Linked DNA regions of Spinactinospora alkalitolerans. The main gene of each other region encodes a partner of the protein of the gene in region 2 in a complex. Links are inferred from orthologs where the notes say so. Each region holds a gene or a part of one and is shown on either strand. Other genes may lie near its edges.

Region 1 (4,835 bases), 1.7 Mb from region 2 along the record:
CGTGGGCATCACCTCAAAAGGTAGCCCGAAGACCGGGGTGAACGCACGGACTTCCGGGCGCCGGTCGGTCCGGGCCGACAGTGGTCAGCGTGGAACTTCGATCATGTCCGCCGCGTTCGGCCCCCCCGTCGGCGCCGCCCGCCGTCATTCCAGGTAGTCGCGCAGCATCCGGGCGCGCGAGGGGTGGCGCAGCTTCGCCAGCGTCTTGGACTCGATCTGGCGGATGCGCTCGCGTGTCACCCCGAACTCCCGGCCCACCTCCTCCAGGGTCCTCGGGTGGCCGTCGAGGAGCCCGAACCTCAACTGGATGATGCGCTGCTCCCGCTCCGGCAGCGCCCCGAGCAGGAAGCCCAGGTGGTCCTGGAGCATGATGAAGGCCGCGGCCTCCACCGGCGCCACGGCGTCGGAGTCCTCGATGAAGTCGCCGAAGTCGGAGTCCTCCTCGCCGATCGGCGCCTGCAGCGACACCGGTTCCTGGGCGATGCGCTGGATCTCCTGGACGCGTTCACCGCCCAGCCCCAGCTCCCGCGAGAGCTCCCCGGGCGTGGGTTCCCGGCCGAGTTCCTGGTGCATCTGGCGCTGGACCCGCATCAGTTTGTTGATGGTCTCGACCATGTGCACCGGGATGCGGATGGTGCGCGCCTGGTCGGCTATGGCCCGGGTGATGGCCTGCCGGATCCACCAGGTGGCGTAGGTGGAGAACTTGTACCCCTTGGTGTAGTCGAACTTCTCGACCGCGCGGATCAGACCGAGGTTGCCCTCCTGGACCAGGTCCATGAGCAGCAGGCCGCGGCCGATGTAGCGCTTGGCGATGGAGACCACCAGCCGCAGGTTGGCCTCGATCAGCCTGCGCTTGGCGCGCTCGCCCTCGCAGCCGAGCGTTTCGAGGTCGCCGATGCTCTCTTCGGAGAGCTGCGGCGGCACCGGGGAGCGGCGGGCCTGGTGGAGCTTCTGCTCCGCGTACAGGCCGGCCTCGATCGATTTCGCGAGTTCCACTTCTTCTTCTGCCGTGAGGAGCGGAACGCGGCCGATCTCTCGCAGGTAGATGCGTACGAGGTCGCTGGTGGAGGCCTTCCGGCCCGGATCGGCCGGGGCCGGCGCGTCATCGGCGGCCGGGTCGACGACGTCGACCCCGTGCCGGGCCAGGTCGCGCAGCACGTGTTCCAGGGCCTCGGGCGGGGCGTCCAACCGGTCCAGGGCGGAGGCGACGTCGGCCACGGAGACCGTACCGCCGGATCCTGCGCCCGCGACCAGTTCCACCACCTGCCGGATCGGTGGCATTTCGCTGGGCAGCACCGTAAGAGCCACACTTACAGTGTGCCTGCTGATACAGCGGAACAGAGAGAACTACTTTTGTCACCCTCGTGTCAGGCCGCGCCCCCCGAACGCTCCCGCATCGTGCGTCTGCGCTGCTCCATGGCCATGAGCTCGCCGAAAACGGCCTGATATTCGGCTGCTTCGGCGACCGGGTCGAGCCGTCCCAGGCGCGATTTCAGGTTTGCGACCTGGCGATTGATGGAATGAATTTTGATCGTGCCCAGGATTTCATTGGCGTAGTGCTCGTCGAGCTCTCCATAGATCTCGATCGGCTCCACCGCCAATTGCGTGAGCAACCCGCGCTGGGCGTCGTTGGGGGCGGCCTCGCGCAACCGCGCCGCCCACTGCGCCGGGTCGTCGGCGGCCGCGACCCCGCCCCGCGACCGGATCAGCTCATACATCGCCCGGTGCTGCGGCACGGAGAACGCCTCGGCGTCGAGCCGGTCGAACTCCGCCGCCAGGCCCGGGTACTGCACGGCGATCTTGAGCGCCTGGCGCTCCCGCTGCAGGGAGGGGTCGCGCAGGTCGTAGGGGGCGCCCTGGCCCTGCTGCGGCGCCGCGGGCTGACGGGGCGCCGACCGGTCGCCGCGGCGGCCGCCGCGCGCGAGCTGGTTGACCCGGCGCAGCACGAACCGCTCGTCCATGAGGCCGACCCACTTGTCCAGGCTCACGCCGTAGAACTTGCGCACGCCCTCGTTGCGGATGCCGGCGACGATCGGGGCCGCCGCCTCCAGCGCCGCCATCCGGCCCTCGGGGGTGTCGAGGTTGTGCCCCTCGATCTCGCTGCGGATCGCGAACTCATAGAGCGGCTTCTTCGCGGCCACGAGGTCCCGGATCGCGGCGTCGCCGTGCTGTATGCGCAGATCGCAGGGGTCGAGCCCGTCGGGCTGCACGGCGACGAAGGTCTCGGTGACGAACCCGTGCTCCTCGGCGAAGGCCCGCAGCGCGGCCTTCTGCCCCGCCGCGTCGCCGTCGAAGGTGAACACGACCTCGCCGCCGAACTTCGAGCGCCCCAGCAGCATGCGGCGCAGGATCTTCAGGTGCTCCTCGCCGAAGGAGGTGCCGCAGGTGGCCACCGCCGTGCCGACCCCGGCCAGGTGGCAGGCCATGACGTCGGTGTAGCCCTCGACGACGACGGCCTGGCGCTCCCGGGAGATGTCGCGCTTGGCGAGGTCGAGCCCGTAGAGCAGGTGGCTCTTCTTGAAGATCGGCGTCTCTTGGGTGTTGAGGTACTTGGGGCCGTCGTCGTCGGGGTCGAGCTTGCGCGCGCCGAACCCGACGACCTCGCCGGTCACCTCGCGCACCGGCCAGAGCAGCCGGTTGCGGAACTTGTCGTAGGGGCCGCGCCGCCCCTGGCTGGCCAGGCCGGCGAGGATGATCTCCTTGTCGCTGAACCCCTTGCCGCGCAGGTGCCCGGTGAGCGACTCCCACCCCGGCGGCGCGAACCCGACGCCGAAGCGCTCGGCGTCGGCCCGGGAGAACCCCCGCTCGCTGAGGAAGCGCCGCCCCTCCTGCGCGCCCGGGGTCAGCAACCGCTCGGCGTAGAACTCCGCCGCGGCCTTGTGCGCGTCGATCAGCCGCTGCCGCTGGCCCTGCTCGTTGCGCGGGACGTAGCCGCCCTGCTCGTAGCGCAACTGGATCCCCGCGCCCCTGGCGAGGCTCTCCACCGCCTCGACGAAGCTCAGGTGCTCGATCTTCTGCACGAACGCGATGACGTCGCCGCCCTCGGCGCAACCGAAGCAGTAGAACAGGCCGCGCGCGGGGGTGACGTTGAAGGACGGGGACTTCTCGTCGTGGAAGGGGCACAGGCCCTTCAGGGAGCCGCCGCCGGCGTTGCGGAGCTGGAGGTACTCCCCCACCACGTCGGCGATGGGTGAGCGCTCGCGAACGAGCGCGACGTCTTCGTCTCGAATTCGGCCGGCCACAGTAGACAAGTCTAGGCGCGCGCGGCGCGCGGGGAGGCGGCCGGCCGGTCCCTGTGGACGGCCCGTCCGGCTCATCGGACCTCGACCGCTGCCGTTCGCGGGGCGGGGGTGGGAGTTTCAGGACTCGGGCTGCTGCGTCGCCGGCGGCTTGCGCGCACAGCGACGGCCGCCCCCTGTGCGAACCCGGTCGTCGGGCATCGGTCAGCCGCGCGCCGGGGCGAACCGGGGCGAGTAGGTGGTGTGCAGGACCAGCGAGGCCGCGCCGATCGCCGCGACGTCGTCGCCGATCAGGGAGGTCTCGACCCTCAGCCCGCGCACCGCGCGGGCGATGGAGCGCGCGGAGACGGCCTCGGCCACCGCGTTGCGGTAGATGCCGCCCACGCGGGAGATGCCCCAGCCGCCGAGGACCACGGTGGGCACGTCGACGACGTTGAGCAGCCCGATCGCGGCGCTGCCGAGGTGGGCGGCCGCGGCGCGGACGGTGGCCAGGGCCTCGGGGTCGCCCGACTCCGCGGCGCGGCAGACCCGCGCGTAGTACTCGATGGCCGCCGCGCTGCCGCGGGGCAGGCCGGGCGGCTCCTCCCCCCTGCGCCGGGCCGCGTCGGCGACGATGGCGTGCGGTGCGAGGTAGGTCTCCAGGCACCCGCCGTTGCCGCAGGGGCAGGGGCGGCCGCCGGGTTCGACGGTCACGTGCCCGATCTCCCCGGCGTTCCATGAGGCGCCCCGGTAGAGCCGGTCGCCGAGGACGAGGCCGCCGCCGATGCCGGTGCCGAAGTAGATGAAGGCCATGTCCCCGGCCCGGTGCACGCCGCCGGACCAGCGCTCGCCGATCGTGGCGGCGGTGGCGTCGTTGTCGATGATGACCGGCAGCCCCGTCCCGCTCTCCAGCGCCTCCCGCAACGGGACGCTGTGCCAGCCGGGCAGGTTGGGCGGCTCCACGACGAAGCCGCCGCCGGAGTCGATCGGGCCGGGCGTGGCCACGCCGATGCCCAGGACGCGCTCGGCCGGCACGCCGGAGCGCTCGACCAGCAGCCGGACCGCCCGGACCAGGGCGTTGATGACCCGGGCGGGGCCGTGCACGACCGGCGTGCGGCGCCGGCTGCGCGCGATGACCCGGCCGCGCATGTCGGTCACCACCAGCGTGGTGCGCGCGGGGTCGATGTGCAGGCCGACGGCGTAGTAGGCGCCGGCGTTGAGGCGCAGCATCGTCGCGCGCTTGCCGCCGCGCGAGGAGCGCCGGCCGGCCTCCAGCACCAGTCCCGACTCCAGCAGCCGGCGCACGATGTTGGAGACCGTCTGCGGGGTGAGGGCGGTGCGCTCGGCGAGCTCGACGCGGCTGATGTTCTCGGCGCGGCGGATCTCGTCGAGGACCAGGCTCTGGTTGAAGTCACCGAGCCAGAGCAGGTTGGTGCCGGTGGACATTTGCGGTTTTCCTCCCCTGGTACCCCATACATCCTGGCATGTGCGGCGCTCCGGTCCCCGAGCCGCTCCATCGGCCGCCTTCATCCATTGCCTTTATCCAAGGATTTTAGTAACCATGTGACACACGTCATTGCGGCGACGGTCCGGGCAGGGATCGGGGCCGCATCGCTT
Region 2 (4,957 bases):
GGGATCCTCCGGGTCCGGCCGCTCCTCGTCGACGTCCTGGATCGGGATGCCCGTCATGGCCCCCAGCCCGCTGCCGATGAAGGTCACCTGCCGCACCTCCTCGGGGATGGGCGGGAAGTACCTGCGGTATTCGTTGGCGACCCCGTCGTGCACCGGATACAGCCCGGGAGGGCCGGGGCTGACCGAGCCGTACTTCAGCCCCTCGTCGTCGTGGTACTGGCGGTAGACCCGGCCGGTGATCGGGTCGACGAGGGTGTGCGCCATGCTGAGGTTGCGGTTGCTGCCCGCGAACTCGTCGAGGTACTCCACCTCGTAGTACATGACCGTGTGGTCGGGGGTGCGCTCCAGCCCGGTGATCGAGAAGCGCATCGTCGCGTCCTGACCGGTGTCCTGGAAGATGCGCCCCTCCTTGGTGTAGGGGAACTCCTCCTCGACCGGAGGCGGCCCCTCCTCACCGAACCACTGCGCCCAGGGGCCGGGGTCATCGGTGATGCCGCAGCCGCTGAGGAGCAGGCTGCCCGATGCCAGCAGCGCGATCACGGATATGGGCGTCGTCCGCGCCATAGGGGGAAACTCCGATCGTCGGGGGGAACGGTGCCGGAGACATCCTCCAGTACGCGCGGACCGGATGGCGAAACCGCGCGGGCGGCCTCCGCCGCACCGCCGCCCTCCGCCGGACGGCCTATGGGCCGGCCTCCTGGAGCCGCGACCGCACTCGGGGCCGCTCGAACAGCAGCCGGAGGGCCAGCACGCCGAACCAGCCGAGGCCGATGCCCAGACTGATCCGCTGCCACAGGCCGTGGTAGGTGCCCGTCTGCGTGCCGTCGTCGAGGGCCGCGCAGACCGCGAAGGTCACGGGAACCAGGACCGCGGTGGCGACGCTCGACCGCTCCCGATCGGCCCCCGGCTAAAAGACCTGCTCCGCGCTGCGCGGCGCAGGCGGCGAACGGCGCGGACCCCTGCCGGCCCCGCGCCGGTGGACGGGTGAGGAGCGGCGGTCGGCCGACCGCTTCAGGCGGATGCGCCGGTGGTCGACGAGCCGATCGCCCTGCCGAGGCATGCTGCTCGCCCTCCGGCAGGCACCGGGCCGCGCGCACCATGCGCAGCGCCGTGACGAGCCGCCCCCGGTCCTCGTCGGTGCCGAGGTCCCCATGGAGGCGGGCAGCACCGCGCCCGGCGCCGTGCGGTCGGCGCGGACGTGGAGACCGGAGAGCAGGCCCGTGAGGAGGGCGTCGGCGTCCCGCCCTCGCTCTCGGCCCGTATGCCCCGGACGCACAGCCGGACGGCGGGTTCCGGCCGAGGGGGGGCGGTGTCGGCCTGTCGACCTGTCACCCGGGCGCCATGTCGACGAAGCGGCTGTAGTGCCCCTGGAACGCCACGGTCACCGTGGCCGTGGGCCCGTTGCGGTGCTTGGCCACGATCAGGTCCGCCTCCCCCGCCCGCGGCGACTCCTTCTCGTGCACGTCCTCGCGGTAGAGCAGGATGACCATGTCCGCATCCTGCTCGATCGAGCCCGATTCGCGTAGATCGCTAACCTGGGGCTTCTTGTCCGTTCTCTGCTCAGGGCCGCGGTTGAGCTGGGAGAGGGCGATGACCGGGACCTCGAGTTCCTTGGCGAGGAGCTTGAGGGACCGCGACATCTCCGAGACCTCCTGCTGGCGGCTCTCCACCCGGCCGGGGGAGCTCATCAGCTGGAGGTAGTCGACGATGACCAGCTTGAGGTCCTGCTGCTGCTTGAGTCGGCGGCACTTCGCCCGGATCTCCATCATCGACATGTTCGGGGAGTCGTCGATGAACAGCGGCGCGCTGGCGACCTCGCCCATGCGGCGGGCCAGCCGCGTCCAGTCGTCGTCGGTCATGAGCCCGGACCGCATGGTGTGCAGCGGCACCCGGGCCTCGGCCGACAGCAGCCGCATGACGATCTCGTTGCGCCCCATCTCCAGACTGAAGAAGGCCGACGTCAACTGGTGCTTGATCGACGCGGCCCGCGCGAAGTCCAAGGCGAGGGTGGAGTTGTGCGTCGGGATCATCGACCGCGTCGCGAGGTACAGGCGGTCCGGATGGTCGATCTGCACGCACCGCACCGGAACGCTTCCCACCGGCCGGACGTCGGTGATGCGGCAGGCTCCGACATGGGGTTTCTCGTCGGGGACCCGAGCCGCGAGTTCCCGCGTCGTCGGTATGTCGGTGGAGGACGCGGGGTCGGTTCCGACCGGCCACCGGTGCTCGGCGTCGGCTGTGACGGTGGTGCCGTCGTCGAAGGCGAGTTCGTAGCAGGGGCGGTCGGTCATGACGTCGGTGGCCGCGACCACGCGGGTGGGGGTGCCGTCGGCGGCGAGGAGTTCGTCGCCGACCCGGACCTCGCCCATGGTGGTCCAGCCGCCGGGGGTGGGCAGCGGGGTGTCCAGGGCCAGGGCCTTGCCCACTGCGGGACGGGCCGCGATGATGACCATTTGGCCGGGGTGCAGGCCGTTGGAGAGGGCGTCGAAGTCGGTGAAGCCGGTGGGGACGCCGGTCATCGAGCCGTCGTGGGCGGAGATCGCCTCGATCTCGTCCAGGGCCCCCGGCATGATCTCGCTGAGGGGGAGGTAGTCCTCCCCCGCGCGCTTCTCGGCGACCCGGTAGACCTCGGCCTGGGCCCGATCGACCAGGTCGTCGACCTCGCCGTCGCCCGCGTAGCCGATCTGGGCGATGCGGGTGCCCACCTCGACCAGGCGGCGCAGGACGGCGCGGTCGGCCACGATGCGGGCGTAGTAGCCGGCGTTGGCCGCGGTCGGGACGGCCTCGGTGAGGGTGTGCAGATAGGGCGCGCCGCCCACGCGGGTGATCTCGCCGCGCTTGGTGAGCTCGGCGTTGACCGAGACCGCGTCGACCGGCTCGCCGCGCGAGAAGAGGTCGATGACGGTGTCGTAGACGGTCTGGTGCGCCGGGCGGTAGAAGTCGGCCGAGCGCACGATCTCGACCACCTGGCTGATGGCCTCCTTGGAGAGCAGCATGCCGCCCAGCACGCACTGCTCGGCCATGATGTCGTGTGGTGGCGTGCGTTCGAAGCCGCCCTCCTCCTGCGGATGCTCGCCAACACTCATGGCGTCTCCCCCACGGTCTCTCCCCCTGCGACTGACAACGTGCTCGAGTTTGGATTGTCCTCGCCGGTGGTGACAGTCCGCAAAGCGACCTGTGGACGAGCCTGGGGAGATCCTGTGGATGAACGGGCGGTTTCTGCGGACAGCTTGTGCACAACACCTGTGGATAACTTTTCCCCCACCTACCTACACGCGGTATGAGCTGCGGAGACACTATGCACCGGCTGTGTGTGAAAGAAAGTACACGGCCAACTTTCCACAAGTTATCCACAGGGCTTGCCGGGTCCGGTGGATAACCGCGGCCATCCTCTCGAACACCTGACCGGTAACGTTGCAGGGTCATGCCCAAACCCCTGTCGGCACCGCCCTTCCGCCACGCCCACGACCGCGAGATCTTCCGCCTCGCCGTCCCGACGTTCTTCGCCCTCGTGTCGGAACCCCTGTTCCTGCTCACCGACTCCGCCGTCGTCGGGCGGCTGGGCACCGAGGCGCTCGGCGGGCTCGGAGTGGCGAGCCAGGTCCTCATGACCCTGGCCAACCTGTGCATCTTCCTCGCCTACGGCACCACCTCGGCGGTCGCCCGGCGGTTCGGCGCCGGCGACGTCGGTTCGGGCATCCGCAACGGCGTCGACGGGCTGTGGCTCGCGGTGCTGATCGGCATCGGGGTCATCGCCGTGGGGTGGCCGCTGTCGCCCTGGCTGGTGAGCGCGCTCGGCGCGTCGGCGGACATCACCCCCCATGCGCTCACCTACCTGCGGATCAGCCTGCTCAGCACGCCGGCGCTGCTCGTCATCATGGCCGGGACCGGGGTGCTGCGCGGCCTGCAGAACGCGCGGACCCCGCTCGTCGTGGCCGTCGCGTCGAACCTGGCCAACATCGTGCTGTGCGTGACGTTCGTGCTGGGCCTGGGCTGGGGCATCGCCGGCTCGGCCTGGGCGACGGTGATCGCGCAGACCGCCGGCGCGGCGGTCTACGTGGCGATCGTGGTGCGCGCCGCCCGGCGGCACGGCGTCTCCCTGGCCCCCAGCGCGAGCGGCCTCAGGTCCTCGGTCGCGGCCGGCTTCGCGCTGTTCGTGCGCACGGTCTCCCTGCGGGTGGTGCTGGTGGTCACCACGGCGGTGGCGGCCCGGCTGGGCGACCCCGAGATCGCGGCGCACCAGGTCGCGTTCCAACTGTGGTCGCTGCTGGTGTTCGCGATGGACGCCATCGCCATCGCCGGGCAGGCGATCATCGGGCGCCACCTGGGCTCCTCCGATGTCCCCGGGGCCAGGGCGGCGACCCGGCGGATGGTCGAGTGGGGCGTCATGGCCGGGCTGCTGTTCGCCGCCGTCGTGCTGCTGGTGCGCCCCTGGGCGCCGCTCCTGTTCACCGCCGACCCCGAGGTCTCGGACCTCATCCTGGGCGCACTGCTCGTCGTGGCCGCCCTGCAGCCGGTCAGCGGCGTGGTGATGGTCCTCGACGGCATCCTCATGGGCGCCGGGGACCAGCGCTACCTGGCGTGGGCCAGTTTCTGGACGATGCTGGCCCACCTGCCGTTCGCGGCGCTGGTGCTGTGGGCGACGCCGGAGGACTCGACGTTCGGCCTGATGGGGCTCTGGCTGGCCTTCGGGGTGTGGATGCTGGCCCGCGGCCTGACACTGGGCCTGCGGGCCAGCGGACGCGCCTGGCTGGTGACGGGCGCCACGCGTCCCTGACGCCCGCTCCTCACCGGGTCCGGTCGTGCTCGCCGAGCGTGGGGCCGTGGTAGAACTCCGCCTTCCGCTCGCGCACCGGCGGGTCGGGGAAGGCCGGAGCGTTGCCGCCGCGCGACTCGGTGCCGCCCATCTGCCGCCACCTGGCCCGCACCTTGGCCATTCGGGCCCCGACCTCCCTGC

The links. Proteins that work in one complex are often made in the same cells at the same time.
Region 1: the proteins of dnaB (region 2) and dnaG are in contact, whole or in part, in a crystal structure (PDB 2R6A), measured with the Geobacillus stearothermophilus proteins. The link is inferred for Spinactinospora alkalitolerans from one-to-one orthologs. Residues at the interface, in WP_033016901.1 of Geobacillus stearothermophilus: Ser13, Glu15, Ala16, Gln18, Glu91, Leu92, Asp94, Ala95, Val96, Pro97, Thr98, Ala99, Ala100, Asn101, Tyr104, Tyr105, Ile108; in WP_049624496.1 of Geobacillus stearothermophilus: Lys456, Leu457, Leu458, Pro459, Ala460, Asn463, Ala464, Leu467, Leu535, Leu536, Ile537, Ala538, Gln544, Glu545, Asp548, Tyr549, His552.

The regions. Positions count from the first base shown.
Region 1 is NZ_JACCCC010000001.1:4,612,577-4,617,411, forward strand. Bases 806-3,674 are described here. They hold dnaG (DNA primase), read right to left. Parts: upstream 3,243-3,674; coding sequence 1,368-3,242; downstream 806-1,367. Other genes in these bases: rpoD (RNA polymerase sigma factor RpoD), read right to left, coding at 806-1,281; HDA32_RS20495 (ROK family transcriptional regulator), read right to left, coding at 3,444-3,674. Outside these bases: HDA32_RS20480 (glycoside hydrolase family 18 protein), read right to left, coding at 1-9; more of rpoD, read right to left, coding at 145-805; more of HDA32_RS20495, read right to left, coding at 3,675-4,664. UniProt on the Escherichia coli protein: RNA polymerase that catalyzes the synthesis of short RNA molecules used as primers for DNA polymerase during DNA replication.
Region 2 is NZ_JACCCC010000001.1:6,362,588-6,367,544, forward strand. The notes cover bases 708-3,698. They hold dnaB (replicative DNA helicase), read right to left. Parts: upstream 3,087-3,698; coding sequence 1,329-3,086; downstream 708-1,328. Other genes in these bases: HDA32_RS28565 (hypothetical protein), read right to left, coding at 708-856; HDA32_RS28575 (MATE family efflux transporter), read left to right, coding at 3,425-3,698. In the rest of the region: HDA32_RS28560 (OmpA family protein), read right to left, coding at 1-564; more of HDA32_RS28565, read right to left, coding at 683-707; more of HDA32_RS28575, read left to right, coding at 3,699-4,777; HDA32_RS28580 (peptidoglycan recognition protein family protein), read right to left, coding at 4,788-4,957. UniProt on the Escherichia coli protein: The main replicative DNA helicase, it participates in initiation and elongation during chromosome replication. Travels ahead of the DNA replisome, separating dsDNA into templates for DNA synthesis.